3 regions of the Sphingomonas pollutisoli genome follow, and region 3 is predicted to be linked to each of the others. Evidence: predicted binding sites of a transcription regulator. Region 3 holds the regulator's gene; each other region holds the start of a gene.
What was found. The regulator LexA, encoded in region 3, represses DNA repair genes until DNA is damaged. The targets are predictions, from matches to a motif close to GTTCCNCNCTTGTTCT.
Positions count from the first base shown of each region.

Region 1: a site for LexA is predicted at 3,999-4,014, ahead of PX554_RS26620 (DUF6771 family protein). Genes of this name have one in related genera too.
Region 2: a site for LexA is predicted at 2,072-2,087, ahead of PX554_RS03045 (ImuA family protein). Genes of this name have one in related genera too.

Region 1 is NZ_JARFNJ010000005.1:417,714-422,963, reverse strand. Features, by position in the region: partial or broken gene PX554_RS13930 (hypothetical protein) at 1-8, shown strand, start outside; gene PX554_RS13925 (hypothetical protein) at 8-862, shown strand; gene PX554_RS13920 (hypothetical protein) at 872-1,510, shown strand; gene PX554_RS13915 (hypothetical protein) at 1,515-3,923, shown strand; gene PX554_RS26620 (DUF6771 family protein) at 4,026-4,232, shown strand; gene PX554_RS13910 (hypothetical protein) at 4,264-4,626, opposite strand; gene PX554_RS13905 (hypothetical protein) at 4,698-5,027, opposite strand.
Region 2 is NZ_JARFNJ010000001.1:620,083-633,202, forward strand. Features, by position in the region: gene PX554_RS03040 (DUF6504 family protein) at 1-1,390, opposite strand, end outside; gene PX554_RS03045 (ImuA family protein) at 1,296-2,051, opposite strand; gene PX554_RS03050 (3-methyl-2-oxobutanoate dehydrogenase (2-methylpropanoyl-transferring) subunit alpha) at 2,219-3,505, shown strand; gene PX554_RS03055 (alpha-ketoacid dehydrogenase subunit beta) at 3,771-4,775, shown strand; gene PX554_RS03060 (dihydrolipoamide acetyltransferase family protein) at 4,870-6,201, shown strand; gene PX554_RS03065 (lmo0937 family membrane protein) at 6,332-6,478, opposite strand; gene ypfJ (KPN_02809 family neutral zinc metallopeptidase) at 6,573-7,487, opposite strand; gene PX554_RS03075 (aldose 1-epimerase family protein) at 7,574-8,443, opposite strand; gene pheT (phenylalanine--tRNA ligase subunit beta) at 8,469-10,844, opposite strand; gene pheS (phenylalanine--tRNA ligase subunit alpha) at 10,951-12,033, opposite strand; gene PX554_RS03090 (LysE family translocator) at 12,090-12,710, opposite strand; gene rplT (50S ribosomal protein L20) at 12,928-13,120, opposite strand, start outside.
Region 3 is NZ_JARFNJ010000002.1:91,185-104,304, forward strand. Features, by position in the region: gene PX554_RS03840 (anthranilate synthase component I family protein) at 1-171, shown strand, start outside; gene PX554_RS03845 (hypothetical protein) at 287-502, shown strand; gene PX554_RS03850 (DMP19 family protein) at 618-1,289, shown strand; gene PX554_RS03855 (LysR substrate-binding domain-containing protein) at 1,457-1,798, opposite strand; gene PX554_RS03860 (LysR family transcriptional regulator) at 1,687-2,388, opposite strand; gene PX554_RS03865 (NADP-dependent oxidoreductase) at 2,478-3,494, shown strand; gene PX554_RS03870 (putative quinol monooxygenase) at 3,526-3,828, shown strand; gene PX554_RS03875 (hypothetical protein) at 3,846-4,376, opposite strand; partial or broken gene PX554_RS03880 (anthranilate synthase component II) at 4,514-5,086, shown strand; gene trpD (anthranilate phosphoribosyltransferase) at 5,194-6,189, shown strand; gene trpC (indole-3-glycerol phosphate synthase TrpC) at 6,186-6,971, shown strand; gene moaC (cyclic pyranopterin monophosphate synthase MoaC) at 7,099-7,575, shown strand; gene PX554_RS03900 (reverse transcriptase domain-containing protein) at 7,935-9,434, shown strand; gene PX554_RS03905 (molybdopterin molybdotransferase MoeA) at 9,466-10,650, shown strand; gene lexA (transcriptional repressor LexA) at 10,719-11,387, shown strand; partial or broken gene PX554_RS03915 (ComEC/Rec2 family competence protein) at 11,392-13,120, opposite strand, start outside.

The DNA of each region.
Region 1 (5,250 bases), on a different contig from region 3:
CGGCATAATGGCGCTCTTTGGCGGCCTCTTCGGCCACGATCAGGTCTCAGCCCGTGCTGCGGGCAAGTTTCAGGACACCCCGGCGCAACCCCTCCAGCTCCCGCAGGCCCCGCCATCTGTCTCTATGGGCTTCATGCCAACCACTACCGCTCCCACAACCGATCCGGCCTCACGGCTCCCACAGGCCCCTCCAAGGCGCCCCGGAGCCTTCGACAAGGACCACTATCAACAGACCATGCTCGCCCTAGCAGCGGGGTTCTTCGGCTCACAGAACTTCGGGGAGGGGCTCGGTAAGGCCGCTGAAGCAATCTATGCGGGCAACGCCGACGCCCGCCAGCCCCTCAAGTCCACTTTCGGGGGGCCGGACGACTCCTTCCGGATCAGCACGGACCCGAGGACCGGACAGCAGACCGTGGAGGCCGTACCGGCTTTCCAAGATTATCTGAGGGCGAAGGCGGAAGCCGCCGCTAAGGCGAAGATCAAGCCGGTCCCCGCAAGGGACAGCTTGGACGCTCAAGGGCGCCTCGCGGCCGTCGTCGGCGCCTTGCCTCCCAAGGATCAAGCGGCAGCATGGTCCGAGGGCCGCGCCCGGCTTCTCGGCATGGGCTATGAGGGCATCCCGGAGACCTACAGTCCCGCGTACACCCGCTTCGGCGGCACGGTTCCCGCAATGAACGGCTTGGCCCTCGCAGGGCAACGCGCCGGGGAAACCGCACGGCACAATGGCGTCATGGAGGGCCTCACGGCCGCTAGGGTCCACCAGACCGACCAGCGAATTGCGATCAGCAAGGCCAAGGGACCGGGCAAGCCCAAGGGCAAAATCTCGGCCGCCAACTCCGACCTTTCGTATCTCGCACAATAAGAAGACAACATGAGCGACGCTCTCAAAGAACGCATTAACCTCCTCATGATCGGGGAGGCTCAACACAAGCTGCGGCCGGAACATCAAGCCGAGCTGGATAGCTACCGCCGCCAAGGCCTCGCACGTGGCGCCGCATCGGACCAATCGGCAACCCCGCAAGGCTCCGGCGGGGCCCTTGAGACCAACTCGGCCCGCGACAAGGCCAGATCGCAATTCTCGGTGATCGACCGCCTACAGCCCGCCGTTGATCGGGTCCGACACCTCCAGAACACTACGCTGTCAAAGCAGGGCCTTGGAGCCCTTGCCGAGTACAATCCCTTCGACTCTGGCAATCAGGCCTATGACGCGGCCGTTGCCAATCTGACCGCTTTGGCCCGTCCTGCCACCCGCGTAGCCGGGGAGGGAAGCATGTCGGACTTCGAGTCCAAGATTGCCACCGCAACGCTTCCGGGGCGCTACCACTTCGACAGTTACAACAATGAAGCGTTGGACGGTCTGCAACGGCTGATCGACAGCGGACGCAAGACTGCCTCGCAGCAGCTCGGGGTTCCGATCGCATCCCGCCAAAACCCGCAGCTCCCCAAGGCCCCGCCACGCCCCGGCGGCTCCTCGGCGGACTCCCTGCGCCGCAGATACGGATTGAAATAAGCACATGGCAGACATCAACCGTATCCGGGCCAACGTCGGCTCCATGATCGACCAAGGGGCCCCTGAGGCGGACATTGAGACCTACTTGGCCTCCGAGAACGTCAAGGCGGAAGACCTCCACGCCCCCCGCATGTCCAAGGATGACGACAGGGCCTACGCGGCCCTAGCGGCCAACCCGAAGTCCACCGCAGCGGACCTCAAGAGCTTCGTGCGCCAGCGGGGTTTGACCCTCCGTGACGAAGACGTGGCCGCGTTCATTGACGCTCGCGACACCAAGCATTCCAAGGTGGCCCATAGGGTTCGCTACGAGGGCCTTCCGGAGGCTCCACCGCCCGGGGCGCTCACCAACTCCATCGCCACCATAACTCAGGCCGTGGACGGCTTGGTGCCCGGCGCCTCTCGGAACCTCTGGGGCGCCATGTCCACCGCAAGCAACGCGGCGAACGCGGCAGTCGGCAAGGAGAAATTCGATCCCGGCGCGGCCTTCGCGGAGGGGGAGGAGGACCGGGACATCCTCGGGGAGACCTTCGCGGCGGAACATCCCAACATCAGCGCAGCATCCAAGGGCGTAGGCATGGCGGGGAGCTTGTTACTTCCGCAAGCCAAGCTCTTTCAGGGTTCCAAGGTCCTAGCGGGAATGGGCAACGCGGCCTTGAACGGCGCGGGCTACGGGGCGCTCTCAGGGGCCCTCAACGACACCGGGGACGGACGCTTGAGCAACGCAGCTCTCGGCGGGGCCTTCGGTGGCGTGCTGGGCGGTGGAGCCGTCCCGGCGCTCCATTCTGCGGCGGCCTTCATCCCTGCGGCCCGGCGGAACATTCCGGGGCTGGACACTGCTGCAAGGGTCCTCGGGAACATCCCCAAGCGCCTCACCGGGCGGCCCTTGGAACAGCCGGGGCAGGCGGCACGGACACAGGCCGAACGCATCCTCGCCAAGGAGCTGCCTCAGAGCAACATAGCGACCGGCATGGGCTCCGGTTCCGTCCCAGCAACTCCCGCCAACATTCAAGCGGAGGTGGCCCGCAGGCAAGCTCTTGGAGTCCCTGCGATGCCCATGGATGTCTCGGAGAAGGGCCGCCGGGTGACAAGCTGGGCCCTCCAGGGAGCCGGTCCGGCAACCACAAGGGTCCGTGAGATGCTCATGGCCCGACAGGCCGGCATGGGAGGCCGTGTCCGGGATCATATCCAAGCCGAGCTAGGGCCGGCGGTTGACCCGGTAGCGGCCGTGGAAGGCATCAACGCCCGTGCGGCGGCGGCTTCGGCTCCGGGGTATCGCGAGGCCTATGCGCAGCCGGTGAAAATCACCGATCGTATGGCGTCAATCATGCAGACCCCGGCGTTCAAAGAGGCAGTTCCGCAGGCTGTCCGCAATATCCTCAACGCGCAGCGCGACCCGCACGCTTTGGGCTTCAGGCTACACGGCGACGGCTCAGTCATGGCAGGCGAGACGCTTTCCACCGAGGGCTTCGACCAAGTCATCAGGGCCATGCAGGACAACGCTAGGAGCGCAATGGACACCTCGGGCATGTTCCCGAGGAACACCACTAACTCGGTCCACATCAACAATCGCGCCCGAGACCTTCGGGGCCAGCTCGCCGAACACAACGAACCCTATCGGGACGTCACGGCGAACTATGCGAACGAGATGGCTATCAGGGACGCTCTGGAGGCCGGCCAGGGCGTGGCGAACCTCTCGGGCCATGAGATTGCCGGACAGATGCGCCACATGCCTCCGCACGCTCAAGAGGCGTGGATGACAGGTGCCCGCACGGCCTTGGCAGACGACGCGGCCCAAGCGGGGCTCCGGCCGGGCACCAACGTGGCCCAGCGGACCCGCCAGTCCCTCGGGCTCTCCGGGGCAGGCCAAGCGGCAGCTTATGGTGACTTAGGGAAGCAACACGCCTTGGAGGCGATGTCCGGCAACCCCGGCGTCATCTCCCGGCTGGACGATCGGCTGGAAGGAGAGGACCAAGCGTACAAGTCCTTCGCGGAGACCTTCGGGAACTCAAAGACGGCTTCAAGGCAAGCGCTCGACCGATCGCTGTCCGGCTCCTCGCTAGGCCCCGTGGCCCGTGTGGTGCGCGGGGACCTTGCGGGGGCACTGGTGGACGTTCTGTTCCACGGTAATCCCAAGGGAACGCTGCGGTTCAAGCAGGACGTGCAGGACCACGTTGCGGACATCATGTCCTCGTCTGATCCTCGCAGCATGGGAGAGGCGATGTCGTCCATCATCGAGAGGGCCCAGCGTGACGCCCGGTTCGCTCACGTCCTCAATCGGGCGGCAATCAATCCCTCCAAGCTGATCGCGCTCCACGCGGCGGCGCTGGATGCGGACCCGCTTGTCCGGAACGATGACGGCGACCTTGTGCAGCCCGGCCCCTTGCCGCTCCCTGAGTATCTGAGCGGCCAGTAAGGCATCTAGAGACCCTCGGCCCTTCCCATCTCGGAGGGGCTGGGGGCTCCTGCCTGACGGGCGGTCTTCCCTTTTGTTCCGTATTTGTTCTATATTATCGGGATGTCCAGAGTCGCCCCTAATTCCGCCCTCGTGTCCACCGCTATGGACGCCATCGCCACCGCGCCCGGCTGGGCCCGTGTCGGATTGACGTTCGGTAACGAGAGGCTTCGAGAGGCCGCCCTTGCAGAGCTTGCTACGGCGGTTGCGGAGAGGCTGGAGAACCCCGAGGTGCCGCCGGACCCTAATCAGCTCCGGTTAGCCCTGTAACCGTTAAATCCGGCACGTGCTGAGCAGCGGGTCATTTTTTCAGGCTGCAATGGCCCGCACGTTCCTCGACGACCCAGAACGTGGCGAGTCGCCGGGCTTCGGTCCCCTCGGCCTGTGCGGATGCCGCTGTCTCGTTGGCGTCCTCGTCGTCCGTTGCGATGCCGTCCGAAAGGATATCGTTGCAGGCCATGTGGACAGCCTCCGCAACATCCCCGGCGGGGTCCGGCGAGGTGGATAACGCCTTGCCCCATTTCTCGATGCAGATTTGAGCGTCGGCTGAAAGGTGCGTTACGGTGGGATCGGTTGCGGCGCACCGCTCCGGGTCATAGGCTGGAGAATTTGAACAGGACGCTAGAACGGCCGCAGCGACAGCTAGAGAGGCTACAAGGCGCATGTGGGCTCCTTGGACGGGCATGAAAAACCCCCGGCTCTATGAGGGAGCCGAGGGTCAAAGAGCTAGTCCAATTATGCCGCGAGCCGCAGGGCTTCCGCATCGTCAAAGGTTAAGGCTATCGCTTGAACTGGATGACCTTGTACGCTGCGGTCCGCCTGTTCGATCAGGAAGTAATCGCCCATCCAGTGGGCCTGTCCATCTTCCAGCGCGATCGTATCTATTGAAGTGTCGTGGGCCTTAAGGGTCTCAAGGTCCCAGAGGCTCAAGACCACGTTCTGCATGGGCGCCCCTACGGCCCCCTCATCTTTCTGCAACACGACGAACACGCCGTCCCCCATCGGCTCCGCAAACCCGTCCGCTAGTTCGATTGCGGGGAATGCAAAGCTCTCGTTCGTAACCATTCAAGTACCCCTCCGATAAAACACCGCCGTGGCCCCCCACGGATCACAGCGTTCGCATCGTATTGCACGGCTCTTGATCCGGTACAAGCCAAGGTACATAGCGGGGGCGGTTTCGAGCTTATTAGCCTAGATATCACGCCATTTCTGGGGGCTTGAGGTGCAGTCCAGCCCTGTCCACCAACCCTTCATCTCGGGGTGTCTCCCAACCCCTCAAAAACCGTTG
Region 2 (13,120 bases), on a different contig from region 3:
TCGCCTCGGCGGTGGCGATCGGCTCGGCGAAGCGCTGCACGACCGCGATCGGCTCGGGCGGGACGACGGGGTCGAGCGGCTCGGCGACGCGGCCATGCGCCTGATCGAGCCGGGTGAGGAGCGCGTCGCCGAAACGGCGCGCGAGCGGCGCGCGCGGCAGCGCGGTGAGCTGCCCGACCGTCTCGACGCCGAGATGGACCAGCGCGTCGATGGCGGCGGGATCAAGGCGAAGCGCCGCGAGCGGCAGCGGCGCGATGGCGGCGGTGTGTTGCCCGGAAGGAATAATCCAGCATCCGTCGCCCGGGCGCAGGCCGGGGCCGCTGTGTTGCGTGGCGAGCCGGTTGCCCGACACGCAGCGGCCCCGGCCTGCGCCGGGGCGACGGCCTTGGGTACCAAAGCGTGATATCGCCCAGGCCGCCCCCGGCGTATCGGCGATCGCGACGCGCGCGGTAAACCCCAACCGGGCGAGCAGCCGCACGATCCGCCGCGCCATCGCCGCCTCGCCGCCGAACAGATGCGCGGTGCCGGTGATGTCGAGCAACAGCCCGTCCGCGTCCGATACCGCCGCGATCGGCGTCCAGCGCCGCGCCGCGGCCGTGGCGAGGCGCAGCAAATCCGCAGCATCGCCCGCCGGATCGGCATCGCGGATGTCGAGGCCGGGCACCAACGCGCGCGCCTGCGTGATCGCCATGCCCGGCGCGAGGCCGAGCGCGCGCGCCGCCGGGCAGGCGGCGGCGATGACGAGGCGGCTGCCGTGCTTGAGGCTGGTGACGAGGGGGAGCGCTTCCCCGGTTTCCCGCGCAGGCGGAGGCCCAGAGTCGCGGACGCTATCGCCTGTGGCTCTGGACTCCCGCCTGCGCGGGAGACCGTTAGCACTCGGCCCAAGCGATTTCGGCAGCGAACCCGCCGGGCGGAACGGCTGGCCGCCGGTCGCCTCGTCGGGCGGCATCGCGCGGAACGGCATCGCCGCGGCCTCGCTGCGGCGGCCGAGATCGCGCAACGCGGGGCGCTGGTGCGCGGGCAGAGCCGCGATCTCGGCGGCGACCTTGGCCTTGCGCTGGCGCGCGGTCTCGAGATGCTCGGTAACGGGCGCGCGGTCGTCCGCGCGCGCCCATTTCGCGCCGGGGCGCCAGCCGCTACCGCGCGGCACCGAGCAGGCGACGGCTTGCTCGGCGGCTGCGGCTTCAACGAGTGGGGCCGCGCCTCGGGCGAAGCCCGAGTCGTCGGACGGCGCTTCGCGCCGCCGGCCGCTTTCGGCGTGCCGCGAAATAGCTTCGCCATTACGACGTGCGCCTTCAGGCAGCATCGACGTAGGAATAGCGGTCCGCTCCATCCGCCGCAGCCGCTCGATCGGCCAGTCGGGCAGGTAGAGCGAGGCGACCCGTTTCATCGCATGCCTCCATGATGGTTTCGAAAGGTTCGCCGCCGCGCTGTCGCACCAGCGCAACGTGCCAGCACGCGCGCCCCACTCCCTCGACCGGGAGCGGCTCCGACGGCGCGCTGCCGATCCGCCAGCGCGTGATCGCGGCGGAGGGCACGTGGAGCGGGTTCCCGCCTTCGCGCGCATGCCGCTTGAGCAACAGCGCGATCGTCTTGCCGCCCTCGGCGGCGAGTTGCAGGCGGCGGGTGTTGGGCATGGCGGCGCGCTTGACCTCGCCGATCACCGCGCCGAGGCCACGGTGGCGCAAGCCCTCCTCCATCAGCGCGAGCACCTCGGCATCGTCGGCCGCCTCGGCATAGAGCACGCGTTCGGGATCGAGCCCGGCTTGGTACAGCCCCGGCGCGAACAGATCGCGTCGGCGCACCACCCACAACACCGGCCCCCAGGCGCGCGCGGCGGCGCCCGCCATGAACAAAGTGGCGGCGGCATCGTCGCTGGGATCGGGGCTGGCGGCGGCGATCTCGTGGAGCGAATCGAGCCGCAGCCCGCCGCTCGCGATCCGTTCGTCGAGCGCGGCCACGCCGAACGGCAGCACCGGACGACGCTTGAAGCCGTCGCCCTGGATCGCCCGCAAGCTTTCGCGCAATTCTGCTATGGTGGCTGACGACACGATTCGACTCACTGCTGATCGTTCCTATTTTGTTCTCTTTGATGCGGGTGAGTCAATGGCCTTGCCGCCACAGGGCCTAGCCAAGACCGTTGAAATATAATAACAACGGCGCATAAGATGATTTCGGGCGTTTTTACGGACGTGCCGATGCGAATCGCGGAGAAGTGATGCCAAGCGACCATCCCGGCGCCAATCTGCCACCGCTGTCGTTGTACGTACCAGAGCCGCGCTTTCGGCCGGGCGACACGGTGGATTTCACCCAGGTCGCGCTGCCGCCCGCCGGCCAGGCGCGTCGGCCCGACACCGCCGAACCCGCTGCCACGTTCACCGACCTCGCCTATGATCTCATCCGCGTGCTCGATGCGGACGGGCAGGCGGTCGGTGCGTGGAACCCGCGGCTATCGCCCGATACGCTGCGCGCCATGCTGCGCAGCATGGTGACGGTGCGCGCGTTCGACGAACGCATGTTCCGCGCGCAACGCCAGGGCAAGACCAGCTTCTACATGAAATGCACCGGCGAGGAGGCGGTGGCGGTGTCCGCCGCCTTCGCGCTCGATCGTGACGATATGTGTTTCCCGTCCTACCGCCAGCAGGGGCTGCTGGTCGCGCGCGGCTGGAGCCTGATCGACATGATGAACCAGATCTATTCGAACAAGGGCGACCGGTTGCAGGGCAAGCAGCTCCCGATCATGTATTCGGTGCGCGACGCCAGCTTCTTCTCGATCTCGGGCAACCTCACCACGCAATATCCGCAGGCCGTCGGCTGGGCGATGGCCAGCGCCGCCAAGGGCGACACGCGCATCGCCGCCGCCTGGTGCGGCGAGGGATCGACCGCCGAGGGCGATTTCCACTCGGCCTGCACCTTCGCGAGCGTGTACCGCGCGCCGGTGATCTTCAACGTCGTCAACAACCAATGGGCGATTTCGAGCTTCTCCGGGTTCGCCGGCGCCGAATCGACCACCTTCGCGGCGCGCGCGATCGGCTATGGCATCGCCGGGCTGCGGGTGGACGGTAACGACGCGCTCGCGGTCTATGCCGCCACCGCCTGGGCCGCCGAGCGCGCCCGCACCAACCAGGGGCCGACGCTGATCGAACATTTCACCTACCGCGTCGAAGGCCATTCGACCTCGGACGATCCCGGCCAGTATCGCTCCGCCGGCGAGGCGAGCGCGTGGCCGCTCGGCGATCCGATCACGCGGCTCAAGGATCACCTCATCGCGATCGGCGCATGGGACGAGGACGCCCATGCCGCGCAGGACAAGGAGGTCGCCGAAACGGTGCGCGCCGCGCAGCGCGAGGCGGAGGCCAACGGCATCCTCGGGCACGGGCTGCACCAGCCGCTCGACACGTTGTTCGACGGCGTGTTCGAGGAGATGCCGTGGCATTTGCGCGAGCAACAGGCGCAGGTGCTCGCCGAAGAGGCGGCAAGCGGCCGCCCGTGGGCGCGCAAGTGATGGGCCACCTTATTCGCGGCGAAGCCGCCTCCCCCTTTCTTGGCGCCGTCGTGCCGTCGCGCGCGTCTCGCGTCCTTTTGGTCACGCGGAGGCGCGGAGGCGCAGAGAGAGCAGGATTGCTGGAAGACACTCCTCCTTCTCTTCTTCGCGCCTCCGCGCCTCCGCGTGAACCGAAATTCCCATGCGCGCAAAGGCGCAAGGACGCGAAGCTTCTTGGAGCCGCTGGCGCGGCGGGGGGTTTCGCATGACCGAGCCAACCACCCGCATGAACATGATCCAGGCGATCAACTCGGCGATGGACGTGATGATGGATCGCGATCCCGCCGTGATCGTGATGGGCGAGGATGTCGGCTATTTCGGCGGCGTGTTCCGCGCGACCGCCGGGCTGCAGGCGAAATACGGCAAGACCCGCGTGTTCGATACGCCGATCACCGAATGCGGCATCATCGGCGTCGCGGTCGGCATGGGCGCCTATGGGCTGCGGCCGGTGCCGGAAATCCAGTTCGCCGACTATATCTATCCCGCGCTCGACCAGTTGGTGAGCGAAGCGGCACGGCTGCGCTATCGTTCGGCGGGGGAGTTCATCGCGCCGATCACGGTGCGCTCGCCATTCGGCGGCGGCATCTTCGGCGGGCAGACCCATTCGCAAAGCCCCGAGGGCATCTTCACCCATGTCTCCGGCATCAAGACGGTAATCCCCTCGACCCCCTATGACGCCAAGGGGCTGCTGATCGCCGCGATCGAGGACAATGACCCGACACTCTTCTTCGAGCCCAAGCGCATCTACAACGGCCCGTTCGACGGCCATTGGGACCGCCCGACGCAGAATTGGTCGCAGCATCCGGCGGGCGCGGTGCCCGAGGGCTATTACAAGATCCCGCTTGGGCGTGCGAACGTGGTGCGCGAAGGCGAGGCGCTGACGATCCTCGTCTATGGCACGATGGTCCACGTCGCGAGCGCGGTGGTGGCGGAGGCCGGTGTAGACGCCGAGATCATCGATCTGCGCACGTTGGTGCCGCTCGACATCGAGACGATCGAGGCGTCGGTGAAGAAGACCGGGCGCTGCATGATCATCCACGAGGCGACTCGCACCGGCGGGTTCGGCGCGGAACTGTCGGCGCTGGTGCAGGAGCGCTGCTTCTACCATCTCGAAGCGCCGATCGAGCGTGTGACCGGCTTTGACACACCCTACCCGCACAGCCTCGAATGGGCCTATTTCCCCGGCCCGGTGCGGATCGGCGAGGCGCTCAAGAAAGTGATGAAGGACTGATGGGCCATCCCATCCCCGTTGGTGTCGAGCGAAGTCGAGACACCTGCGCGGCCCCCTGTTTCTCGACTTCGCTCGAAACGAACGGATTACGGTAATGGCGCGCTTCACCTTCAAACTCCCCGATATCGGCGAGGGTATTTCCGAGGCCGAGATCGTCGCCTGGCACGTCGCGGTGGGCGACCGGGTCGAGGAGGACCAGCGCGTCGCGGACATGATGACCGACAAGGCGACCGTCGAGATGGAATCGCCTGTGTCTGGCACGGTGATCGAACTGGCGGGCGAGGTCGGCGAGCAGGTGTCGATCGGCGCGGCGCTGGTGGTGATCGAGACCGACATGATCGACATGGACGCGGAGGAAGCGCCGGCGTTGCGCCCGATCGACCTGCCCGCACCGGCGGAGCAGGCGTTCGAGGCGGAGAATCCGGGGGCTGAGGAGGTCGTGCAACCTGTTCCCCTCCCTGAAAGGGAGGGGCTAGGGGTGGGTCGGCCCGAGGCCGATCGTGCGCCCGCCACGAGCCAACCCACCCCCGCCCCCTCCCTTGTTCAAGGGAGGGGAGAAGACGCGAAGATCCTCGCCTCACCCGCCGTCCGCGAGCGCGCCAAGACGCTAGGCATCGATCTCGCGCATGTCAGGCCGGCAGAGGGCGAGCGAATCCGCCACGCCGATCTCGACGCTTATCTGCGCTACGGGTCTGCGCAGGGCTATCACGCGCCGCACGCCGCCGGCGCGCGGCCCGACGAGACCGTCAAGGTCATCGGCATGCGCCGCCGTATCGCCGAGAACATGGCGGCCTCCAAGCGCGCGATCCCGCACTTCACCTATGTCGACGAGATCGATGTCACCGCGATCGAGGACATGCGCGCCGATCTCAACGCCAATCGTGGTGATCGCCCCAAGCTCACGATGCTGCCGCTGCTGATCGCGGCGATCTGCAAGACGATTCCCGCCTTCCCGATGCTCAACGCGCGCTATGACGACGAAGCGGGCGTGGTGACGAGGGCTGGCGCGGTGCATCTCGGCATGGCGACGCAGACCGACGCCGGGCTGATGGTGCCGGTGATCCGCGATGCGCAGGACCGGAATGTGTGGCAATTGGCGGCCGAGATCGCGCGACTGGCCGAGGCGGCGCGCACCGGCAAGGCGAGCAGCGCGGAACTGTCGGGATCGACGCTGACGGTGACGTCGCTCGGCCCGCTCGGCGGGATTGCGACCACGCCGGTCATCAACCGGCCCGAAGTGGCGATCATCGGCCCGAACAAGATCGTCGAGCGCCCGGTATTCCGGGGCGACGACATCGTCCGCGCCAAGCTGATGAACCTGTCGATCAGTTGCGACCACCGCGTGGTCGATGGCTGGGATGCGGCGAGCTTCGTGCAGGCGCTCAAGCGCTATCTGGAAACGCCGGTGCTGTTGTTCGCGGGCTGAGCGTCCGCGCGGGGCGTGCGGGAATTCAACCCGTTCGTCCTGAGCGAAGTCGAAGGACGTGCCACCGGCATTACGCTTGGGGCACGTGCTTCGACAAGCTCAGCACGAACGGAGTGTCTTCGTTAGGTCGTTATAGCGCGCGGCGACCGGTGATGAGCTGAATAACCACGACGATGACGGCGATCACCAGCAGCAGGTGGATCAAACCACCGCCGATATGCACGGCGAAGCCGAGCAGCCACAGAACGACGAGGATGACGGCGATAGTATACAGCATGGTTCAGGCTCCTCCTACTTGAACACTTAACGTCGCGCGGGGCAAAGGCGTTCCGCCTGCGTGACAAAACGTTGCTGATTAACGCCGTGATTTTTCAGATCGCTCCCGAAAACGTGTCGCATCGCGCGGGATCGCCGCTGTCGAGACCGGTCTGGAGCCAGTGCTGGCGCTGCGCCGAGGTGCCGTGGGTGAAGCTGTCGGGCACCACCCGGCCCTGCGCCTGCTTCTGGAGCGTGTCGTCGCCGATCGCGTACGCGGCGGTCATGCCCTCCTGGATATCGCCCGGATCGAGCCGGTCGCGGTTCTGCGCGGCCCAGACGCCGGCATAGCAATCGGCCTGCAATTCGAGCCGCACCGACATGCGGTTGCCCTCGGCCTGGCTACCCTGCCGTTCCGCTTGCGCGACCTTGGCCGAGGTGCCGAGCAGATTCTGGATATGATGCCCGAATTCATGCGCGATCACATAATCCTGCGCGAAATCGCCCTTGGCGCCAAAACGATTGCCGAGTTCATCGAAGAAGCTGGTGTCGAGATACACGCCCTGGTCCTGCGGGCAGTAGAACGGGCCCATCGCGCTCTGCGCGGCGCCGCAGCCGGACTGGCCGCTGCCCGAATAGAACACCAGCTTGGGCGCGACGAACCGCTCTCCCGATTGCTGGAAGATCGCCGCCCAGGTCTTGTCGGCCGAACTGAACGCGTTGCACGCGACTTTGCTGGCGGCATCGATCGTGCAGCTCGATTTGGTATCGGTGCCGTGGCGCGCGCTCTGCTCGCTCGGCGCGCTCGTCCGCACGCCGCTGCCACCGCCGCCGAGGCTGCCCAGCCCGCCGAACACCGCGAGCGCGATCAACAGGATCACCACGCCGCCGCAGCCGAAGCGGCTGAACACCATCGGCAGCAGCCCGAACAACAGCCCGCCGCCGCCGCCACCACCGAACCCGAAGCCGCCGCCACCCTGGCCGCGCTGATCCTCGACATTGATGTTCGGATCGAAATCGTCGAGACGCATCGCGCTGGCCCTTCACAATTCGGTGTCGCTGGCATCCTGAATGCGCAAGCGCGACGGTCGTTGCAAGGGCGTGCCGATTTTCGCGCTCAGCGCAGCGTGATCTCCATCCGGCACGTCCAGCTTTCGCCCGGAGCGATCTCGAACACGCCGGGCTTGTCGCGGAAATCGCCGGTGAAGCCCTGCGGATCGGCGATGCCGTGCCACGGCTCGATGCAGATGAACGCCGAACCAGGCTTGGTCCAGATGCCGAGCTTGTCGGTATCGGGGAAGGCGATCTCGAGTTGCGGCCCGCCTTCCACGCCGTAGCTGACGCGGCGCGAGGCGAGACCGTTCCAGATCAGCGCATCGTCCGCGAACAGCGCGTCGGACAGGTGCAGCACGCGCGCCTCGAGCGGCGACGCGCGTTCGCCCGGTGCCGCCAGGCCGTCCTTCAGCGCGACCAAGCCGCCGGGCTCGTCGGCGTCGAACGCGATACGGTGCCCGGCGCGCGGCGCGCCATACGGCAGCGGCCAGGCGAACGCCGGATGGAAGCCGAAACTCGCCGGCATCGGCACGTCACCGCGATTGGCGATGGTGATCGCATTGGTCAGCGTCGCGCCTTCGATTGCATATGCCGCGTCGAGCGCGAAGGCGAACGGATAGACCGCGCGCGTCTCGGCATCGTCCTCCAGCCGGAAGCGCGCATGCGATCCGCCCTGTTCGACCAGTGTGAAGTCGCGGCGCCGCGCGAAGCCGTGCTGCTTCATCGGATATTCCGCGCCGTCGAGCCGCAGCACATCGCCGTTCAGCCGCCCGACGAACGGGAACAGGAGCGGCGCATGGCCGGTCCAGAACGCGGGATCGGCATCGGTCATCAGTTCGCGACCGTGCGGGTCGCGCAGGTGCGTCAGTTCCGCGCCGAACGGGTTGATCGCCGCCGACAGCCCCGTACCCGCAATCTCGATCAGGTCAGCCATGTTCGTCTCCGCCCTGTTTGTTTCCTTAGCCGCGCAGCACCGCGCCCTGCTTCGCCGCCGCAGCGACGATCTTGTCGGCGACCGCTTTCAGGGCGTCCTCGGTGAAGCTCTTGTCGGTCGGTTGCAGCGTCACCTCGATCGCGATCGACCGGACACCGTCGCGCTCGAACAGGTCGAACAGCCGCGCCGCCGTGATCGTCGCCTTGTCCGCGCCTCTAACCGCGCGCACCAGCGCGTCGGCGGCAAGGCCGGCGGGGACGGTGAAGGCGAAGTCGCGCCGCACCGGCTGGAGTGCTGGCGGGGCATAGGCGGGGCGCATGAAGCCTGTTGCGCCGCGCTTGGCGGGAATCGCGTCGAGATAGAGTTCGACTGCGGCGACCGTGCCGTCGAGATCGAACGCGCGGGCGGTGAGCGGATGAACGATGCCGAAGGCGGCGAGCACGGTCTTGGGGCCGAGCCGCAGCGTGCCCGATTGGCCGGGGTGCCAATGCGCGCCGGCTTCGCCGAAGATCTGCAGATTCTCGACCGGCGCACCTGCCGCCGCGAGCAAGGTGATCGCCTCCGCCTTGGCGTCGAACGCGTCGAAGCCCTGTGCCTTGCCGCCCTGCCAGCCGCGCGCGCGCTTCTCGCCGGCGAGGACGACGCCCAAGGTAGGCCGCTCGGCATCGGCGAGATAGCGGCGGCCGATCTCGAACAGCCGCACCCCCTCCGCGCCGCGCTTGAGATTGCGCGCGGCCGCCGAAAGCAGGCCGGGCAGCAGCGACGGGCGCATCACCTTCAAGTCTTCGCTGATCGGGTTGGCGAGGCTCCATGCGCCGCCGCCGAACGGTGCGGCTTCGGCTTCGGAGAGGAAGCTCCACGTCACCGCTTCGTTGAGGCCACGCGCGGCGGCGGCGCGGCGGACGCGGCGCTCGGTCTTCTGTTCGGGGGTGGCGGTCGGCGTGGCGACGCCGGGCAAGCGCGGCAGCGGCACCGGCGGCACGCGATCGATCCCCTCGATGCGGATCACTTCCTCGACGAGATCGGGCACGCCCTCCACGTCACGCCGCCAACTCGGCACGCCGACGTGCCAGTCCGCCGACACGGTGAAGCCGAGGCTTTCGAGGATCGCCTGCTGGCGCTCGGGCGCGACCGCGAGGCCGCCGAGCGTCTCGGCGCGGGCGGGATCATAGGCGATCACGGTCGCGGGCACCGGCGGCTCGCCGGCGCGGGTGATGCCGCCGGGCGTGCCGCCGCACAGGTTCAGCACCAGCGCCGTCGCGATGGCGAGGCCGTCCTCGACGAAGGCGGGATCGACCCCGCGCTCGAACCGCTGGCGCGCATCGCTGGTGACGCCGAGTTTCTGCCCGGTGCGCGCGATGCCCTCGGGATCGAAATAAGCGCATTCGATCAGCACCTCGGTGGTCGCCTCGCTGCACCCGGACGATTCGCCGCCGATGATGCCGGCGATGCCGAGCGCCTGCGCGTCGTCGGCGATGACGGTCATGCTCTCGTCGAGCGTATAGGTCTTGCCGTTGAGCGCGAGCACCTGCTCGCCCGCCGCCGCCTTGCGCGCGACGAGGCCACCGGAGAGTTTGGCGCGATCATAGACGTGCAAGGGCCGGCCGAGATCGAAAGACACGTAGTTGGTGATGTCGACCAAAGCCGAGATCGGCTTCTGCCCGATCGCGGTGAGGCGGCGCGCCATCCATTCGGGTGCGGCGCCGTTGCTGACGCCAGCGACGGTCTGGCCGTAGAAGGCGGGGCAGCCGACCGTATCCTCGATACGGATATCCGGTCCCGCGCCCTCGCCCGCGACCGGCGCCGGGGTGACCGTGCTGCCCGGCACGACCAGCGGCTTCAACCGCCCCAACCCGGCGGCGGCGAGATCGCGGGCGATGCCGCGCACGCCCATGCAGTCCTGCTTGTTGGGCGTGATCGCGACGTCGATCACCGGATCGTTGAGGCCGGCATAGTCGGGATAAGCGGTGCCGACCGGCGCGTCGGCGGGCAGTTCGATGATGCCGTCGTGATCGTCGCCGAGTTCGAGTTCGCGCGTCGAGCACATCATGCCATTCGAGACGACGCCGCGAATCTCCGCGACCTTGAGCACCATACCGTTGGCGGGGACGGTCGCGCCGGGCATGCCGAACACGCCGACCAGGCCGGCGCGCGCGTTGGGCGCGCCGCAGACGACCTGCATCGGGCCCTCGCCGGCATCGACCGACAGGACTTGCAGCTTGTCCGCCTGCGGGTGGCGCTCGGCGGTGAGCACCTTCGCCACGCGGAACGGGGCGAGCTTGGCGCCGGGGTTCTCGACGCTCTCGACCTCGAGGCCGATGCGGGTGAGCGTGTCGGTGATCTCGTCCAGCGACGCGCTGGTGTCGAGATGGTCGTGGAGCCAGGAGAGGGTGAATTTCATGCGATCCGTCCGTCACCCCAGCGCACGCTGGGGTCTTTCTGTAGGGTGGCGGTGAGGTCCGCCACGGGGAGACCCCAGCTTGCGCTGGGGTGACGATCAACGAGGGTCACGCCCCCACCCCGCCGCTCAGGGTCGGCACGTCGAGCGCGGAAAAGCCGTAATGTTTGAGCCAGCGCGCGTCGCCGTCGAAGAAGGCGCGCAGATCGTCCATACCGTACTTGAGCATCGCCAGCCGGTCGATCCCGCAGCCGAACGCAAAACCCTGCCATGCGTCGGGATCATAGCCGCCCGCCGCGATGACCGAACGGTGGACCATCCCGCTACCAAGGACTTCCATCCAGCCGTCGCTGCCACCGATCACGCGCTTGCCGTTCACCACCGAGAAGCCGACATCGACTTCCGCCGAAGGCTCGGTGAAGGGGAAGTAGCTCGGGCGCAGCCGCAGCACGATGTCGTCGCGCTCGAAGAACGCCTTGAGGAACGTCTCCAGCGTCCATTTGAGATGGCCGAGCGTGATGCCCTTGTCGATCACCAGCCCCTCGACCTGATGGAACATCGGCGTGTGCGTGGCGTCGCTGTCGCTGCGATAGGTGCGGCCCGGCGCGATGATGCGGACCGGCTTAGTGCCGCCCGCCGCCTGCATCGCGCGGATTTGCACCGGCGAGGTATGCGTGCGCAGCACGCGCGCTTCCTCGCCATCCTTCGCGTTGAGGTAGAAGGTATCGTGCATCGCGCGCGCCGGATGCGTCTCGGGCATGTTGAGCGCGGTGAAATTATACCATTGCGTCTCGATCTCGGGGCCGGTCGCGACCGCGAAGCCGAGATCGGCGAAGATTTCGGCGAGTTCGTCCATCACCTGGCTGACCGGATGGATGCTGCCGACCGGCGCGGCCTCGGCGGGGAGCGTCATGTCGAGCGTCTCGCGCGCGAGCTTCGCGTCGAGTTCGGCGCGGTCGAGCGCGGCCTTGCGGTCGGCGATCGCGGTCGTGACGGTTTCGCGCAGCGCCTGAATGCGCGGACCTTGCTGCTGGCGCTCGTCGGGCGACATGCCACCGAGCGTCTTGAGCAGCGCCGTCACCGCGCCCTGCTTGCCGAGCGCGGCGACGCGGACGGCGTCGAGCGCGTCGAGACTGTCGGCGGCGGCGATCCGCGCGGTCAGGTCGGTCTGGAGGTGGTCGAGATCAGCCATGTTGGATTCCTTGTACGCGGGCGCACGAAGCCGAGCGCGCGGCTCAGGTCAAGCGGTCAGACGCGGCTGCCGAGCAGCGCCGCGCCGAAACCGATGAAGATCAGCCCGGAGGCGCGGTTGAACAGCCGCCGCCGGTTGGCGGGCGCAAGCCACGCCGCGAGCGACCGCCCGCCCAGCGCATAGACGCAATACCAACCGCCCTCGATCGCCACGAAGCTGGCGACGAGAATGCCGAGCTGCGGCAGAAACGGGCGATGCAGATCGAGGAACTGCGGGAACAGCGCGGCGGCGAACACGATCAGCTTGGGGTTGGACAGGCCGGTGCCGAGCCCGGTCAGGTACAGCGCGCGGAGCGAACGCTGCGGGGTCGCCTCGCCCTCGCCCGCCGCGCCGACCGGCGCGCGCCACGCCTTGATGCCGAGCCAGACCAGATACGCCACGCCGACATAGCGGATCGCCGTATAGAGCACCGGCGACGCCTTGAGCAGCGCCCCCAGCCCGGCCGCCGAGGCGAGCAGGCACAGCAGCACCGCGCTCATCAGCCCCGCCATCGACGCCATCGTGCGGCGCGGGCCGTGCTGGATGCTCTGCACCATCACGTGCAGCATGTTGGGGCCGGGCGTGCCGGCGATCAGGAAGACGACGGTGACGTAGAGCCACCAGGTGTTCAGCGCCATGACGGGTTCCTCAAGCCAGTACCGATTTCCCCCCGTTCGTGCTGAGCGCAGTCGAAGCACGTGCCACATACGCTCCGCCTCGGGCACGTGCTTCGACTGCGCTCAGCACGAACGGGGGATAGGGAAGCACGAACGGAGTGAGAGGGCGGACTCCAGATACGAAAAGGGCGCCGGTGTTGCCACCGACGCCCCGTGTCTCGTCTCGCGACAGGTCGCCTCAGGCGGCCTGGGGCAGAGCCGCCTTCGCCTGCGCGATGATCGCGCTAAACGCCGCACCTTCGTGCATCGCGATGTCGGCCAGAACCTTCCGGTCCAGTTCGACGCCGGCGAGCTTCAGGCCGTGCATGAAGGTGGCATAGGTCAGCCCCTCGACGCGCACGGCGGCGTTGATGCGCTGAATCCACAAAGCG
Region 3 (13,120 bases):
CGCACCGCGATCGTCAAGGACGGGGTCATGCACGTCCAGGCGGGCGCGGGCATCGTCGCCGATTCAAACCCCGAGTACGAACAGCGTGAATGCGAGGCGAAGGCCGGCGCGCTGCTCGCGGCGGCACGCGAGGCGGTGGCACGGGCGAGCGCGCCGGGGTTCGGGCAGTAGGCGTGATGGCCTGAAGGGTTTGAGTGGCTTGGGAGGGCGGGTCGCGCCCACTTGTGTCCGTTCAGAGGTAACAATACGCCTGCCCGAGAGTGGACCTCAGCGAAGGTGCTGAAGCATGATTTGGACCTTCAGAATTGCTATCGCCATCGCACTCCTATGGGCGGCCTGGCGCGCATATCGAATGTTCCAGACGGGAAGCATCAGGGTTTACGATGCGGATGAGCCGGTTCTCCTGTTGGCGCGGCAGGAGAGGCCGCTGGCATATTGGTCGTTCGTCATTTTCTTTTACGCGGTGCTTTTCGTGATAGCCGTTAGCGTGACCTCACTTTGAGCCCGAAAGCCGACCGGCGGCTATCAGGAGGAAAAGCGGCAAGGCTGAACGCGCCCAATAGCGGACGTTCCTCCGACGCGCTAAGTCCAGGGCTCGTTGGAGACGGGGTTAGCGCATGAAGCAACTATTGATTGAACGCATTCCGGTTCCACAAAGCGAAGTGCGGACCGACGAGCCTGGCGCAGCTTGTTTGTGGGTAGGATATTTCATCGAAGAGGCTGTTGAGCGGGGCTATGAGGAGGACGAGCTTCCTCCGGAGGTTCTGCGCTTTCTTGATGTTTGGGAATATCATGGAGAGCGCGGCAACGGTGGGCACGCTCAATATTACGAGAACGAGGAAAACTGCCGTCCAAAATTGAAGCTGATGGCGAAGTTCCTCAAGACGATCGGTCTTCCGGAGCACGGTCGACTCATAGAAGACTTCGAGCATTTCTTAATCAGGAACGAGGGGAAGATCGACGATCTATATGAGCGTGAAGAAAACGGCGCGGTCAGGGAAATGTTTTACGGATTTGACGATCGCTTCATGCAGTTGGAGCAAAGCGAGGGCAAGCTCGTGGACCGGTTGGCCGGGTGGCTCTTGCAGCAACCGTGGATAGAGATCGAGGAGACCGGACAATCTGGCGACGTTACAAGGCTCCGGCAGTTGATCGCAGATCCTCCTGACCGCGAAGCACGGCTGGCCGCGAAAATGCGCAGGCGCGAAGCAGAAAATCGTGGCGCCCTGCTCGCCTTCGCGCGACGCTTCTTGGCATATCGCACACGGGGTCCGAAGCCTGATCGGTAGATGAGCGGAGCGTCCGCTTTCCACCAACCCCGGCCCTTCCGATCGGACCAATGTCCCAGGCGCCCCCAAGCGTAACGACATACCCTCCCCCACCCAAGGAGCAGCGATCGAGGAGGCACCTCCACCAGACCGAGCGCACGTACCGAACCGCACGGACTCCCCCGACGTCACGCGATCCGCGCACCCGCCATGCGCTCCGGCAAAACCGTCTGGAGCATCTCCAGAAAGGCGCGCACCCCCGGATTGGCGCGCCGGCTCTCCGGCCATAGCGCGGTGATGGTGTTCCGCTCGACCGCGAAGGCGGAAAGCACCGGCACCAGTTCGCCCCGCATCACGTGCGGCGCCGCCATGAACGTCGTTCCCATGCCGATCCCGCCGCCCGCCACCAGCATCGCGATCACCGCCTCGCTGGCATCGGCCACCACACCGGCCTTGGGCACGATCTCGATCTCGCGGTCGCCGAGTCGGAACGGCCAGCGGAAGGTCTGGCCGGTGTTCTGATAGCGCAGGTTGACGGTCTCATGCCCGTCCAGATCGTCGGGGTGGAGCGGCGTCCCATGCCCTTCAGATAGTCCGGCGATGCGAAGCAGCAGAGCCGATGCGGCGCGAGCTTGCGCGATAGCAGGCGGCTGTCCGCGAGATCACCGATGCGGATCGCGATGTCGATCCCCTCCTCGACGATATCCACCATCCGGTCGTTCAGCCGCAGATCGACCGACAGTTTCGGGTGAAGCCGCCGGAACGCCGGCAGCACCGGCGCGATCAGATGAAGCCCGATCGGCAGCGACGCCGCGACGCGCAGCGTGCCCGAAGGTTCGGAGCGCGCGCGCATCGCGGTCTGCTCGATCTCCTCCGCTTCGCGCAGCAGCCGCAGCGCGCGCTCGTGCAGGTCGCGCCCCTCCGGCGTGAGGGCGAGCGAGCGCGTCGTGCGGGTGAACAGCGTCACCCCGAGGTGCCGTTCGAGCCGCTGGATGCTCTTGCTCACCGCCGAGGGCGAGATCGACAGCGCGCGCGCCGCCGCCGTGTAGCTGCCGAGCGATCCCGCGCGCGCGAACGCGATCAGGCCGGTCAGCCGGTCGAGGATGATCTGTTCCGTCATGGCATTACTAAAGCGCCATGCGGGCCGATTATCAACCACCCCGGCACGGGGCTACATCCCGCACATCGACTTTCTGAGCGGAGATGACCATGCACGATATGATGAAGGCGGCGCGGCTCCACGCCTTCGGCGGCCCCGACGTCCTGATATATGAAGACGCCCCCAGGCCCGACCCGCAGCCCGGCGAGGTGCGCGTCCGCGTTCGGGCGGCGGGGCTCAACCCGCCCGATTGGTATCTGCGCGATGGCTATCGCGCACTGCCGCCCGAATGGCGGCCCGATGCGGCCTTTCCGCTGATCCTCGGCACCGACGTATCGGGCGTGGTCGAGGCGGTCGGCGACGGGGTCGATCGTTTCCGCGCCGGAGACGCGGTGTACGCGATGGTCCGCTTCCCCGAAAATGTGATGACCGGCAGCGGCGCTTATGCCGAATATGTCACCGTGCCGGCATCGCAGCTCGCGCGCAAACCCGCTAACATCGACCATGTCCACGCCGCCGCCGCACCGATGTCGCTGCTGACCGCATGGCAGTTCCTCATCGAGCTTGGTCATGACGAACCGAACCCGTTCCAGCCGTTCCGCCATGCCCCGGTGCCGCTCGAGGGCAGGACCGTGCTCATCAACGGTGCCGGCGGCGGCGTCGGGCATCTGGCCGTGCAACTGGCGAAATGGCGGGGCGCGCGGGTCATCGCGGTGGCATCGCCCAAGAACGCGCCGCTGATGCGCGAACTCGGCGTCGATCGGTTCATCGACTATCGGACGACCGCCGTCGAGGAGGCGGTCCGCGACGCCGATCTGGTTCTGGATGCGGTGGGCGGCGCGAACATGGAACGCTTTCTGCGGGTCATCAAACCCGGCGGTGCGCTGTTCCTGGTCAACCCGCTGGGGTTCGCCGGTCAGGCGGCGGCGGCCGCGCGCGGCGTCCATGTCTCCTCGACCCAGGTTCGATCGAACGGCGCCCAATTGGCGGAAGCCGCCCGCCTGCTCGACGACGGCACGCTTCGGATCGTCATCGACAGCACGTTCCCGCTCGCCGAAGCGTCGCGCGCGCACCGCCGTGCCGAAAGCGGTGCCATTCAGGGCAAGATCGTCCTCACCGTCGCCTGATCGTCATCGGGTCCAGGAAAGGCACGGCATCATGCTGATCGTCACCGGGCACATCTCCGTCGCGCCATCGGCGCTCGCGGCGTTCAGCCGCGATCTGCGCGCGCTCGCCACCGCCGCGCGACGGCGCGACGGCAATCTCGCGTACGACGCCGCCGTGGCAGATCCGTCCACCGGGCGGCTGCTGATCGCCGAGCGCTGGCGCGATCAGGCGGCGCTGACCGCGCACCTGCAAGCGGCGGACACGGTGCGGTTCCTGCACCGGTGGCGGGATCGCATCTCGGGCGACATCCGCAAATACGATGTCACGCGAGAGCGGGCGTTGATGGACGATTGACCGGGCGGCCGGCGCGCTCAGGGCGCAGTCGGGTCGATCGACTGGCCGTTGCGCTTCGCCACCCGCTCGGCGGTCCATTGTTGCAGCCGCTGCGCGCTACAGCCGGTCTGCCCGCCCGAGCCGACTGGCGAGCACGAATCGGGCAGCCCGGCGGCTTCGCGGCCGACCTGGTCCATCGACGCGGTGCGATTGACCCAGCTCTGGTTCTGCGCCGGGATCGGCTTGCGGTCGCGCAGCGGCTTGGGGATGCGATAGGGTTCGTCGATCCGCGAACAGACCACCACCTCGTCGGGCGAACTCGCCTTGGGGCACGGCGCGGTCCCGGTGATCGCGATGTTGCGGATGCGCTTCACCGGCTGCCCCGATTCGGCCTGCTCGGCGACCCCGGCGTGGTCCTGCTCGGCGAAATCCTTGCCCGCCACGTCCGCCGCGGTGATCGTGTCGCCCGACCGCGCGGCTGGCGGGGGCGGCGTCTGCGCGGGCGTGGTCTGCGCGATCGCCGTCATCGGCAGGCTGAGCGCGGCGGCGAGAAACAGGGCGCGAACCATCGTCTTGATCTCCTTGGGGTGAACCGAACGCTCGGCCCACCCGAATCGCTCCCCCCTATTACAGCGCGGATCGTCCGAAAAGGCGGCGGAATCGGGGCGTGGTTGCGCTGTCGGCCACAAAGGCTATGGCGAGGGGCATGATCCTCGTCATCGACAATTATGACAGCTTCACCTGGAACCTCGTCCATTATCTGATGGAGCTGGGCGCGGAGGTGAAGGTGGTCCGCAACGACGCCCTTTCCGCGCGCGACGCGGTCGCGAGCAACGCGCAAGGCTTCCTGATCTCGCCCGGCCCCAAGACCCCGAACGAAGCGGGCATCAGCCTCGATCTCGTCGCCGCCTGTGCCGAGGCGGGCAAGCCGCTGCTGGGCGTGTGCCTCGGCCATCAGGCGATCGGCCAGCATTTCGGCGGCCGCGTCGTGCGCGGCGGGCTGATGCACGGCAAGACCTCGCCCGTCGTCCACGACGGCACCGGGCTGTTCGAGGGCCTCCCCTCGCCCTTCACCGCGACCCGCTACCATTCGCTGATCGTCGAGGATCTGCCCGAGGGGCTGATCGCCAACGCGCATGCCGACGATGGCTCGGTGATGGGCGTGCGCCACGCGACGCTCCCCATCCACGGCGTCCAGTTCCACCCCGAGAGCATCGCCACCGAACACGGCCACGCCCTCCTCGCCAATTTCGTGCGGCTAGCGGGGATCGCCACCAAACTCCCCTCCCGTGTGCGGGAGGGGCTGGGGGAGGACCTGCCCTCCTCACAACCGCCGCTCGTGCGGACACCCCCTCCCCTAACCCCTCCCGCAAGCGGGAGGGGGATTTGACCACGATCGCCCTGCTCCCCGACCCCATCTCGCCGCTCTCGCGCGAGAGCGCGGGCGAGGCGTTCGCCGCGATCCTCGACGGCACCGCGCCCGATGCCGAGATCGCCGACTTCCTCACCGGCCTCGCGATCCGCGGCGAGACCAGCATCGAGATCGCCGCCGCCGCGCGCGCCTTGCGCGAGCGCATGATCGCGATCGAAGCGCCCGCCGGCGCGATCGACGTCTGCGGCACCGGCGGCGACGGCCACCACACGCTCAACGTCTCGACCGCGGTGTCGATCGTCGTCGCGGCGTGCGGCGTGCCGGTCGCCAAGCACGGCAACCGCGCCGCCTCGTCCAAGGCGGGCGCCGCCGACACGCTCGAGATGCTCGGGCTCGATCTCGACCGCGCCGCACGCGATGCCGAGGGTAGCCTCGCCGACATCGGCATCGCCTTTCTGTTCGCCGCCAGCCACCATCCGGCGATGAAGCGCATCACCCCGATCCGCCGCGCGATCGGCCGCCGCACGATCTTCAACCTGATGGGCCCGCTCGCCAGCCCCGCGCGCGTGACGCGCCAGCTCATCGGCATCGCCCGCCCCGATTACGCCGCCACCTACGCCGCCGCGCTCGCCGAGCTCGGCACCGAGGCGGCGCTCGTCGTCGCGGGCGAGGAGTCGCTCGACGAACTCTCCTGCGCCGGCCCCAGCGTCGTCGTCGCGCTCGGCATTCCCAACATCGCCGACCGCATCACGCCGGAGGATGCCGGCCTGCTCCGCCACCCGCTCAGCGCGATCCGCGGCGGCGACCCCGCGCACAACGCGCGTGCCCTCCGTGCCCTGCTCGACGGCGAAACCGGCCCGTACCGTGACGCCGTCCTCCTCAACGCCGCCGCCGCGCTGATCGTCGCCGGCACCGCCGACACCCTGAGCGAAGGCGCGGACACCGCCGCCGCCGCGCTCGACGATGGCAGCGCCGCCGCGCTGCTCGACAGATGGATCGCCTACCGATGACCGACGTGCTCGACCGTATCCTCGAAACCAAGCGCGCCGATGTCGCCGCGCGTAAGGCGACCACCTCGCTCGCCGAGATCGACGAGCGCATCGCGCTCCGTACCAAGCCGCGCGGCTTCCGCGCCGCGCTCGACGCCAAGGCGAAGACCGGCCACGCGCTGATCGCCGAGATCAAGAAGGCCAGCCCCTCCAAGGGCCTGATCCGCGCCGATTTCGATCCGCGCGCGCACGCCATCGCCTATCAGGCCGGCGGCGCCGCCTGCCTCTCGGTGCTGACCGACGAGGAATGGTTCCAGGGCGCCGACGAGTATCTCACCATCGCACGCGACGCCTGCACGCTGCCGGTGTTGCGCAAGGATTTCATGATCGATCCGTGGCAGGCGCCCGAGTCGCGCGGGCTCGGCGCCGATTGCATCCTGCTCATCATGGCGGCGCTCGACGACGCGCTGCTCGCCGAGATCGAGGCGAGCGCGACCGAATGCGGTATGGACGTGCTGGTCGAAGTCCACGACGCCAAGGAGATGGAGCGCGCGATGAAGCTCAAGTCGCGGCTGATCGGCGTCAACAACCGAAACTTGCGCGATTTCACCGTCGATTTCGCGCGCACCTACGAACTCGTGTCGAAAGCGCCCAAGGACTGCACCTTCGTCGCCGAAAGCGGCCTCACCACCCGCGCCGATCTCGATGCGATGGCAGACCACGGCATCCACTGCTTCCTGATCGGCGAAGCGCTGATGCGCCAGGACGATCTAGAGGCGGCCACCCGCACGCTGGTGGGATGAGCGCGGCGTCCGCACTTCCCTTCCCCTCCCTGGAAGGGAGGGGACCGAGGGGTGGGTCGGCCCGCGCGGAAACGCTGCGATCCCCTCAGGCCAACCCACCCGCGACCTTTCCGAAAGGGGAGCGCACATGACCGCCCTCACCCACCTCGACCAAACCGGCGCCGCGCACATGGTCGATGTCGGCGGCAAGCCCGTCACCGCGCGGCAGGCGATCGCCACCGGCCGCATCACCATGTCTGCGCACGCCGCCGACGCGATCCGCCACGGCACCGCGCTGAAAGGCGATGTCCTCGCCGTCGCGCGCATCGCCGGCATCATGGCCGCCAAGCGCACCAGCGACCTCATCCCGCTCTGCCACCCGCTGCCGCTCACGCGTGTGCGCGTAGATCTCGCGCCCGACGCCGAGGGCGTCACCGTCACCGCCACCGCCGCGACCGAGGGCAAGACCGGCGTCGAAATGGAAGCGCTCACCGCCGCCAGCGTCGCGCTGCTGACGATCTACGACATGGCCAAGGCGATCGACAAAGCGATGGTCATCACCGGCGTGCGGCTGCTGGAAAAGCGCGGGGGGAAGTCGGGCGAGTGGCGGGCTGCGAAGGTTTAATGCCGGGCGGTATCCCGATCGACCGACACCTTTATAAACGTGAGGCAATTGCATCCGAAGCGCCCGTAGCAGCGTACTGTGGCTTTATGGCAACAGCGTGCCAAAACTTCTACACGACAGTTTACGAATCGTCGCCGCGTGCTAGATATACGGTATCCTTACGCTCACGCGAACAGGAGTAGTTTGTTTATACTGTCAACCGCTAAATTCGCGCTGGTTTGGTACATAGTTGCCTCGCTGGTTAGAATGAATGTGGAAGGATCGGCAAAGACGTAAGTCTCGATGATCCATACTGTTTCAGTATACTCGAAATCGTTCGAAAACGGTCCCAGCAGAGTGTTAATGGCGCTCGATTGATAGTGGTGCTGGGGGAGGAACGCTTCCGAAAGGAAAATTCCGTATGGGATGCGGATGTTCTTCCCCCCTCTCGTGGAGGGCGCGTGGTAGACTGGTCCCCGTCTTTAAAACACTATCCACATTTCGATAAGCCAATACGCCACAAAGATATTGAAGAACTGGTACGAAATCCAGATGCTGTTTCTCGCAACAGCTTCTACCCGTTCATGCGCTTCGAGGAAAAGTGGCAACCCTTCCGCGATAAGGTCGGAGGAAAACCTAAGAAAAAGATTCGACAGCTCCGTTTCGCAAGCAGACGTGACGCTTATATCTACTCGTACTATCGGCATATTCTTCGCGATCCGTATGAAGCATCACTAAGGGCGCGCGATCTCGAACATAGCGTGATTGCTTATCGCAAGCTGGTAACGCCTACAGGCAAAGGGAAGTCCAACATCGACTTCGCTTTAGATGCTTTCAACGTCATCCGGAATTTTGGCCACGCGGCGGTCGTTACGCTTGATATCAGCGCATTCTTTGAGAGCATCGATCACGAATTGCTACGACAGAAGTGGTGTAGCCTGCTTGGCACGGCCGAACTTCCCCGTGACCACCGAGCAGTGTTTCGCGCGATCACTCGATATTCGATCGTCGACCGAGACGCGGCGTACGAACGCCTCGGCTATCTTACATGGGAAGCGAAAGGCGCTGGTAAAATTCCCGTTTACACCACGGGGTTTAAGGACATGCCCCGGCAGCTATGTTCAAACAGCGAATTTCGCGAGAAAATATGTGGAAAGGGTGGCACGTTCGCTAGTTTGATCGAAACGAACGAAAATGATTTCGGCATTCCTCAGGGATCACCGATCTCCGATATGTTAGCAAATATTTATCTTATCGACTTCGATAGCGCATTGAAGGCGTACGTAGATGCCGTTGGCGGCACATTCTTTCGCTATTCTGACGATATAATCATTATTGTTCCCGGCGAAGAAATTGAAGCAATTGCAGCTCGGGACTTTGCTATGAATGAAATCAAGAAACATGGGTCAAAGCTTCTTATTAAAGAAAGCAAAACATCTGTATTGAGATACTTTTCGGTTCCTGGCGGACAAGACTTCAAAAAGATACACGGCGAACAAGGTACAAATGGGCTAGAGTACCTCGGCTTCCGTTACGATGGCAAAGCAGCTTATTTGCGGGATAGCACGATGTCGAGACTTTACCGAAAGGTCACTCGCTCGATCCGCGCAGAGGCGCGTGCATTGGTACGGCGATATCCAGAAAAAGATCAATCATATATAGAAAGCAAGTTTAACGCTGCGAAATTTATGCAGCGCTATGGAAGAGTCGAAGATTTTGACCCGAAAGCCAGCTACGATACTTGGACTTTCTGGACATACGCTAGGCGGGCAATCGAAATATTCGGCCCGTTAGGTAAACCGATCAGCGGCCAGTTGAAAAACTATGGACAAATTGTTCGGACACGAATGACGCATGAAATTGCGCATGCCCTCTCCTAGCGAATAATATATAACTGGCCCGGACCTCAACATGCCACCCCTAGTCTCCGTAGACTCCGCCCTCACCCGCCTCCTCGCGCTCGCAACACCCGTCGCGCCCGAAACCGTCCCGATCCGCGCCGCCGCCGGCCGCTGGGCCGCGTCGGATGTCGCGGCACTCCGCACCCAGCCCTATGCCGATCTCTCGGCGATGGACGGCTATGCGTTGCGCTTCGCCGATCTGCCCGGCCCCTTCACCGTCATCGGCGAGAGCGCGGCCGGCACGCCCTTCGCGGGCAGCGTCGGCGCGCGCGAGGCGGTCCGCATCTTCACCGGCGCGACGATGCCCGCCGGCGCGGACAGCGTGCTGGTGCAGGAGGAGGCCGCGCGCGACGGCGCGATCCTCAGCGTCACCGGCGCCGGCCCCGCTTATGCCGGCCGCAACGTGCGCCGCGCGGGGCTCGATTTCCACGCGGGCGACGTGCTCGTGCCGGCCGGCGCGCGGATCACCCCGGCGCGGATCGCGGTCGCGGCGACCGGTGGGCACGGCGCGCTCCCGGTCCGCCGCCGCGTGCGCGTCGCCACCGTCGCGACCGGCGACGAACTGGTCGCGCCCGGCGCGCCGCTCCCGCCCGGCGCGCTGCCCGAATCGAACGGCGCGATGCTCGCCGCGATGCTCGCCGATCTGCCGGTCGAGGTGATCGATCTCGGCATCCTGCCCGATCGGCTCGACACGATCACCGCCGCCTTCGCTGCCGTCGAGGCCGATATCCTCGTCACCACCGGCGGCGCGTCGGTCGGCGATCATGATCTGGTGCGACCCGCGCTGGAGGCAGCGGGCGGCAACCTCGATTTCTGGCGGATCGCGCTGCGCCCCGGCAAGCCGATGCTGGCCGGGCGGCTGAACGGCGCGGTCGTGCTCGGCCTGCCCGGCAACCCGGTGTCGGCGTTCGTCACCGCGACGCTGTTCCTGCGCCCGCTGATCGCGCACATGAGCGGCGCCGCCGATCCGCAGCCGCGCCGCGCGACCGCGATCCTCGGCGAAGACCTGCCCGCCAACGATCACCGCGCCGATTACCTGCGCGCCGAGACGCGCGGGGGCCGCGTGTACGTCGCCGCGATCCAGGACAGTTCGATGCTGCGCACGCTCGCCCGCGCCGATTGCCTGGTGATCCGCGCGCCGAACGCGCCTCCGGCAAGCGCCGGCGACTCGGTCGAAATCCTGCCGATCGGCTGATGGACACCGCTTGACTTGCATCCTACCGTTCCATATTGGTTCCGCATCTGTTCGGACGGAGGAACGCGATGCTCACTCGCAAGCAGCACGAGCTGATCTGCTTCATCAACGATCGCCTGGAGGAAACCGGCGTGTCGCCCTCGTTCGAGGAGATGAAGGAGGCGCTCGATCTCAAGTCGAAGTCGGGCGTGCATCGGCTCATCAGCGCACTCGAGGAGCGCCAGTTCATCCGCCGTCTGCCCAACCGCGCGCGCGCGCTCGAAGTGCTGCGCATGCCCGAGCGGGTCGCCGCCGCGAAGAAGGCGGCTGTCGCGCCGCCCGCCAACCTCCGCCCGCTGCCCGAGCCCGCCAACGACGTGATCGAGATCCCGCTCCACGGCCGCATCGCCGCCGGCGTGCCGATCGAGGCGTTCGAGGGCCAGTCGATGCTCGCGGTGCCCGCCGCGCTGCTGGGCGGTGGCGAGCATTATGCGCTTGAAGTCGCAGGCGATTCGATGGTCGATGCCGGCATCCTCGATGGCGATTACGCGCTGATCCGCCGCACCGAGACCGCCCGCGACGGCGAGATCGTCGTCGCGTTGATCGAAGACGCCGAGGCGACGCTCAAATATTTCCGCCGCGAGGGCGCGATGGTCCGTCTCGATCCCGCCAACCGCGCCTACGATCCCCAGCGCTACGCCCCCGCGCAGGTCCGTATCCAGGGAAAGCTCGCCGGCCTGCTCCGCCGCTACGACTGACCCGCCACGGGTGACGGTCCTCGCTGTGGCTCACGATAGCGATGTTTCGGGTCGAAAAGGTGATCGCCACTCCACCCGTCTCGGCCAGCGTGGCGGCGTCGAGCTTCAGCCAGCGCGGCGAGCAAGCGCGCGGCAATCGCCGCTCGGAGATGACGATATCGACGCCGGCGCAGAGCGGGACGAGCTGCTCGGACGGAACTAAGTAAGCGCTGCGCGTGGCGAGGATTCGCCAAGCCCCGCGGCGAACGAGGCACAGATCGCGGCTGCACCGCGCGTCAGGCTGCTCGGACATCAGCAGCGGCACCGCATCGACCCCGCCATTCTCGGCGAAGGTCGATGCGGTATAATCGCCGGTCCGATCCCGCAGCACCGCGAGGTTGCCGCCCGCCGTCCGGATCGCCGCGTGCCGCCCGTCCCCGGTGACAAGCAGATCGGGCGCCGGCGTCAGCACCGCCCATGCAGCGCCGATCACCAGCGGCACCGCGCCCAGCCGCCGCCACCGCGTCCGCCACAAGGCGATCCACAGCCCGCCGGCGACCATCAGAGCATAGGCGCCCGCAGGCATCGCCGGTATCGACGCGACCGCCCCCGGCAACCCCGCCACCGAATGCGCGATCCACAGCAGCAGATCGAGCGACCGCGCCGCGACCCACCAGAACGGCCAGCCGGCGCCGACGCAGTCGAACAGCAACGCCAGCGCCTCGAAGGGCATCGTCACGAAGGTCGTCAGCGGAATCGCGACGATATTGGCGACCGATCCATACACGCCCGCGCGGTGGAAATGGAACACCGAGATCGGGATCAGCGCCAGCTCCACCACGACGCCCGTCAGCAGCAACGAGCCAAGCCCGCGCAGCATCGCCCGCCCGCGCCCCTCCTCGTGCGGCCCGAACCAGCGCTTGATCGCCGGATGCTCGTGCAGCGATACGATCGCCGCCACCGCCGCGAACGAAAGCTGGAAGCTCGGCCCCGCGAGCGCCTCGGGATAGAGCGACAGCACCACGAATGCGCCCGCCGCGACCAGCCGCAGCGTGATCGCCTCGCGCCCCATTGCCAGCGCGACCAGCACCAGCAGCGCCGCGACGCACGACCGCACGGTCGGGACTTCGGCGCCGGTGAGCAGCGTATAGCCGATCGCCGCGACCGCGCCCGCCCCCGCCGCGATCAACGGCACGCGCCAGCGTAGCGCGATCCACGGCACCAACGCGAGCAGCCGTCCGACGATCAGCATGACCGCGCCGACCACGGCGGTGATATGCAGCCCGCTCACGGAAAGCAGATGCGCCAGTCCGGAACGCCGCATCGCCTCCGCGTCTTTCTCGGGGATCGCGCCTTGGTCGCCGGTCGCGAGCGCGGCGGCGATCGCGCCGGCGCCGCCGGGCGCGCTCGCCTGAATGTGGCGCGACAAGCGTTGCCGCAGGCCGCCCCCCGCCGCCTCGCCCGGTATCAACACCGCCACGGGGGCGATGCCGCGACCGGTCGCACCGATCCCATCGAACCAGGCCACTCGCGCGAAGTCATAGGCGCCCGGCACCGCCGGCGCCGGCGGCGGGAGCAGCCGCGCGCGCAGCCGTATCGTCGCGCCCACCCCCAGCCCCGTCGGCACGTCCGCGACGGCCAGATTGACGCGCAGGTGCGGCGGCAACACCGGTGCGGTACGATCGCCTTCCGCAAGCACGCGCGACGGCGCCAGCCGCAACCGCACGAGATCGCGCGCCGCGATCGGGTCGACC